Linked DNA regions of Marinomonas mediterranea MMB-1. Each later gene encodes a partner of the first gene's protein in a complex. Links are inferred from orthologs where the notes say so. Each region holds a gene or a part of one and is shown on either strand. Other genes may lie near its edges.

The links.
Region 2: the proteins of sdhA (region 1) and MARME_RS04395 are in contact, whole or in part, in a crystal structure (PDB 6C12), measured with the Escherichia coli proteins. The link is inferred for Marinomonas mediterranea MMB-1 from one-to-one orthologs.

What each region holds. Positions count from the first base shown.
Region 1 is NC_015276.1:1,684,227-1,687,127, forward strand. The notes cover bases 8-2,900. They hold sdhA (succinate dehydrogenase flavoprotein subunit), read left to right. Parts: upstream 8-514; coding sequence 515-2,287; downstream 2,288-2,900. Other genes in these bases: sdhC (succinate dehydrogenase, cytochrome b556 subunit), read left to right, coding at 8-170; sdhD (succinate dehydrogenase, hydrophobic membrane anchor protein), read left to right, coding at 164-511; MARME_RS07595 (succinate dehydrogenase iron-sulfur subunit), read left to right, coding at 2,300-2,900. Also shown: more of sdhC, read left to right, coding at 1-7; more of MARME_RS07595, read left to right, coding at 2,901-2,901. UniProt on the Escherichia coli protein: Two distinct, membrane-bound, FAD-containing enzymes are responsible for the catalysis of fumarate and succinate interconversion; the fumarate reductase is used in anaerobic growth, and the succinate dehydrogenase is used in aerobic growth.
Region 2 is NC_015276.1:945,831-948,627, reverse strand. Bases 3-2,791 are described here. They hold MARME_RS04395 (FAD assembly factor SdhE), read right to left. Parts: upstream 1,641-2,791; coding sequence 1,365-1,640; downstream 3-1,364. Other genes in these bases: MARME_RS04385 (hypothetical protein), read right to left, coding at 2,783-2,791; ygfZ (CAF17-like 4Fe-4S cluster assembly/insertion protein YgfZ), read left to right, coding at 1,819-2,736; MARME_RS04400 (hypothetical protein), read right to left, coding at 887-1,201; nadB (L-aspartate oxidase), read left to right, coding at 3-900. In the rest of the region: more of nadB, read left to right, coding at 1-2; more of MARME_RS04385, read right to left, coding at 2,792-2,797. UniProt on the Escherichia coli protein: An FAD assembly protein, which accelerates covalent attachment of the cofactor into other proteins.

The sequences.
Region 1 (2,901 bases):
TTATTTGGGGTGTCGTATCAGCTTTGATGTACCATCTCGTAGCAGGTGTGAAACACCTATTTATGGATTTGGGGCACTTTGAAGAGCTAGAAAGTGGACGTAAAGCTGCACAGATCAACCTTATCATCGCAGCTATTTTAATTGTCGTTGCAGGGGTGTGGGTATGGTAACTCAAATTACAAGTTTTGGTCGCTCAGGACTTTATGATTGGATGATGCAGAGAATTTCTGCAATCGTTTTAGCGTTATACAGCGTATTTATTATTGGGTATTTGGTTTTAAACCCTGACCTTACATACGAACAGTGGAGTGGACTGTTTGAAACGACTTGGATGCGCATCTTCAGTTTGATGACGCTCTTGTCTATTGGTATTCACTCCTGGATTGGCTTGTGGTCTGTATCTACAGATTACATTAAAGCTACCGGTGTTCGTTTTCTTTTCCAAGCGGTGTGCGGTTTTGCGATGTTTGTTTATGTCGTTTGGGGTATTCAGGTTCTTTGGGGGCTGTAAGTAATGGCTAATATTCGTACTATTTCATTTGATTCTATCGTTATCGGTGGTGGTGGTGCTGGCATGCGCGCTGCGTTGCAGTTAACAGAATCCGGTTTAAACACCGCTTGTGTGACGAAAGTGTTTCCGACTCGTTCTCACACAGTATCAGCACAAGGCGGTATCACTTGTGCAATTGCTAGTGAAGATCCAAATGACGATTGGCGCTGGCACATGTATGACACCGTAAAGGGGTCAGACTACATTGGTGATCAAGACGCAATTGAATACATGTGTTCTGTAGGTCCGCAAGCTGTGTTCGAACTTGAGCATATGGGTTTACCATTTTCACGTAAAGAAAATGGCCGTATTTATCAGCGTCCTTTTGGTGGTCAATCTAAAGATTTTGGTAAAGGTGGACAGGCAGCGCGTACCTGTGCTGCTGCTGACCGTACTGGTCACGCACTCTTGCATACGCTTTACCAAGCTAACTTGAAAGGCGGTACTACCTTCTTTAACGAATGGTATGCGGTTGATTTGGTTAAAAACGAAGAAAACGCTGTCGTTGGTGTGGTCGCTATTTGCATCGAAACAGGTGAAACCGTTTACCTGAAAGCAAAAGCGACTGTAATCGCTACTGGTGGTGCGGGTCGTATCTTCCAGTCTACAACAAATGCGCATATTAACACTGGTGATGGTGCAGGCATGGCCTTACGTGCAGGCTACCCATTACAAGATATGGAAATGTGGCAGTTCCATCCAACCGGTATTTACGGTGCGGGAACCTTGGTAACTGAAGGTTGTCGTGGTGAAGGTGGTTACCTAATCAATAAAGATGGCGAGCGCTTCATGGAGCGTTATGCGCCAAACGCGAAAGACCTAGCGGGTCGTGACGTTGTTGCTCGTTCAATGATCTTGGAAATCTTAGAAGGCCGTGGTTGTGGCCCTGAAGCTGATCATGTATTGCTTAAGTTGGATCACCTAGGTGAAGAAACACTTAATAAGCGCCTTCCAGGTATTCTTGAGTTGTCTCGTACATTTGCTCACGTAGACCCTGTTAAAGAGCCAATTCCTGTTATCCCGACTTGTCATTACATGATGGGCGGTATTCCAACGAATGTTGGTGGTCAAGCGTTGACTCAAAATGAAGCTGGCGAAGACATCGTTATCGATGGTCTTTACGCAGCAGGCGAAGCAGCATGTGTATCTGTTCACGGTGCTAACCGTTTGGGTGGTAACTCGCTACTTGATTTGGTTGTGTTTGGTCGTGCGGTAGGTCTTCAGGTTAAGAAATCTTTAGACGATGGTTTTGATTCTCTAGATGCCAAAGACACAGACATTGAAAATGCAATGTTGCGCCTAAATCGCCTGAATAATTCTACCGGTGGTGAGAGTGTTGCTGAAGTTCGTGCAGACCTTCAGAAGGTTATGCAGTTGTACTTCGGTGTATTCCGTGAAGGTGCAGCGATGCAAACAGGTTTGGAAGAGTTAGCTAAAATTCGCGCTCGTGTTGAAAATCTGCATCTTGAAGACAAGAGTCAGGCTTTCAACACTGCTCGTATTGAAGCACTTGAGCTCGAGAACTTGCTTGAAGTTGCTGAATCGACTGCAGTACCAGCAGAATTTCGTAAAGAGAGTCGTGGCGCGCACGCCCGTAACGACTACACTGAACGTGATGATGAAAACTGGTTGAAGCACTCACTGTATCACCCAGCTGATAAGAAAGTGACTAAGCGTGACGTTAACTTCGCGCCTAAGACAATGGACGCTTTCCCACCTAAAGCTCGTACATACTAAGGAGTAACAAACATGTTAGTAAGTATTTATCGTTACAATCCTGAAGTAGACGACGCACCTTACATGCAGGATTACAATATTGATTTGCCTGCTGGTAAGGATTTGATGGTATTAGATGTATTAAACATCATCAAAGCGCAAGACCCTGCTGTATCATACCGTCGTTCTTGCCGTGAAGGTGTATGTGGGTCTGATGGCATGAACATGTCGGGTAAAAATGGCTTGGCTTGTATTACCCCTGTTTCAGAAGCGGTTAAAAATGACAAACTGGTTCTACGTCCACTTCCAGGCTTGCCTGTTGTGCGTGACTTGGTTGTTGATATGGGCCAGTTCTACAAACAGTATGAGAAGATCAAACCATTCTTGATCAACGATACGCCAGCACCAGCTATCGAGCGTCTTCAGAGTCCTGAGGATCGCGAAAAGCTAGACGGCCTATATGAATGTATTCTGTGTGCTTGTTGTTCGACTGCTTGTCCGTCGTTCTGGTGGAATCCTGATAAATTTGTCGGACCATCTGGCTTGTTGCAAGCTTACCGCTTCTTAGCAGACAGTCGTGACACAGCGACTCAAGATCGTTTGTCAGATCTGGATGATCCATTCAGTGTGTTCCG
Region 2 (2,797 bases), 740 kb from region 1 along the record:
GTTGGAAACATGGAATTTAATCAATTCCACCCAACGTGTTTATACGACGCCAAAGCCAAAACCTTCTTAATTTCAGAGGCCGTACGCGGCGAAGGCGGTCGTCTATTGCTGTCCGACGGCTCCCGTTTTATGTTCGAATTTGATGAACGAGGTGAACTTGCCCCTCGTGACATCGTCGCAAGAGCCATCGATCACGAGATGAAACGTCTTGGTGAAAAGCATGTATATCTGGATATTTCGCACAAAGATCCAGAGTTTATTAAAGCGCACTTCCCCACCATTTATAAACGTTGTCTCGACTGTGGCTACGACATTACAAAAGAACCTATTCCCGTCGTACCCGCTGCACACTATACCTGTGGCGGAGTCGTCGTAGATAAACACGGTGCAACCGATATAAGCAATCTCTACGCTATTGGTGAGACGGCCTACACAGGACTTCACGGTGCTAATCGACTTGCAAGCAACTCGCTGCTCGAATGCATCGTGTATGCACGCTCTGCTGCGAAGCACATTAGTGAAGATGTCAGAGCGACGGCGTCGTTCACCATTCCAGACTGGGATGACAGTCAAGTCACAAACTCAGACGAGGATGTTGTTATCACACACAACTGGGCCGAGCTAAGACGCTTCATGTGGGATTATGTTGGTATCGTAAGAACCGACAAGCGGCTGTTACGTGCAAAACACAGAGTGGATATGCTTCAGTCTGAAATCGATGAATTTTACAGTAACTACAAAGTATCAAGTGACTTACTCGAGCTTAGAAACCTGGCGGTCGTCGCAGATTTGATCATTCAATCCGCCATGTTACGCAAAGAAAGTCGAGGATTGCACCACACCTTAGATTACCCAAACAAACTCGATGACAGCAAGCCAACTCTCATCAATCCGAACTAAAGCGCGTGTTTACTTTCTGTACGGCAGAAAAGGAACACAAAGACCTGTATTCCGAATAGGTCATTTGATCTCTAAAAAAGACGTATTTTTTTTGAGGTTTAAGTGACCGTATATAGGACGCTGTTTTATAAGCTAAACGCGCTTTCAGCGTTGAATTCGAAGTATGTAGGCGTAACGGCAGCCGTTCGACAGAACAAATTAACCCAAGCCATACCACCTGATCGACAACGAGCTTTAACTCACCAGCTTTTGGGTCTAACGCATCCTTTTTATATAACAATGCATCATTGCCAAACACCACGCTCGAGCGCCTTCGACTTTTTAGAATAAAAAATGGCGTCGCAAATGCCGTTGCCAAGCTTGCAACAAGAATAGATATCCAAATAGGAACAAGAAGGGAGTCGAGCGTCACGATCAGGCAAATCAGTATAAGCAGCCAGATCGCAACGTCAAAGCGGGAAAACTTAAGCTTGATAGTTTTCAGGTTGAACTCGCGTCACAATAATATCCACGATACGAGCTAAGTCTGGATCTTCCGGCACTTCTTTTTGCATAAACCAAGGGAAGATTTCCTGATCTTCGCATTGGATCAGTTTATAAAAGCGTTTTTGATCTTCTTCGTCCAGAGTAAGAAAGACCTCGTCCAAGAAGGGTTCAAGCAATAAATCCAACTCAAGCATGCCTCGGCGGCAATGCCATTTAAGTCGTTTGAAGCCAATGGACTCTTTAGTTTCACTCATAGCAAATACTCTCTCTATCGATAGCGCATATTATAGCTGGCGAACCTCGACGCGAAAACCGCCTGCTATGATATTGATCAATTTAATCGTCTTAATCTTTTTCTACTGCCTGTTGTTGAAAAACAACCTCATTTACCCCATCTAGTTAGAACCATGTCCATTGCGCTTCGGAGACACCATGCAACTTGCCGACCTGTTAAACACTGTTTTACCCACTCACGCTGCTCGCTCACTGACAGAACTGGGCTTTATCCACGTTGAGGGCAAAGACGCACAGAAGTTTCTTCAAGGGCAAGTCACCGCAGATGTCTCCAAGGTAACAAGCGGAGCCAGCAGCTTTGGCGCGACCTGTACGCCCAAAGGTCGAGTGATCTCGAACTTTCTTATTTGTCAGGTCGCAGACGAGCAGTACCTTTTAACCTTGCACTCCTCATTGGTCGAAAAGACGCTGGCCCACTTTAAGAAGTACGCCGTGTTCTTTAAAGCCACTCTGACTGATGCTTCAGATACCTACGCGGCCTTTTCTGAATACGCTCGCTCTCTTGATAACGACGAGACGCCTCAGGATGAATACGCCCTGCTCCACCCGACACAAAAAATAGGAGATGTTCTTTCAATCCAATTGAACAACACCTATTTCAGTGAAACGCTTTCAATTGTTCCAGCTGAACATTTACAAGACAAAGCGACGACCAACGAAGAAGCACACCGAGTTATCTCCTTGCTTACATTGCGCCCGTTTATCGAACTAAAAGACAGCGAAGAGATCTTACCGCAATGGTTCAACATGCAACGCAACGGTTCCATTAGTTTCACCAAAGGTTGCTACACAGGCCAAGAAATCGTCGCCCGCATGAAATACCGAGGAAAGTCCAAAAAGCACATGGCACTTCTCAGTTCAGAATCTGAATTAACGACGGGAATGGACGTAGCCAATCAAGAAGGGAAAGTCATCGGCACACTGCATGACGTAGCCTCCTTTGACAGCAGCTATGTAGCACAAGCCATTCTCAATGTGGACCAGGAAGAGCTAGAGTTGGTAATGCTTGATGGTAAGGCAGCCGAGCTTCTAGCGCTGCCTTACGGGTTGGATTGATGATTAACCTAACAGAGAAACAGTTAGGTTAATTTCAGAACAAAGGCTATTCAGACAGGAT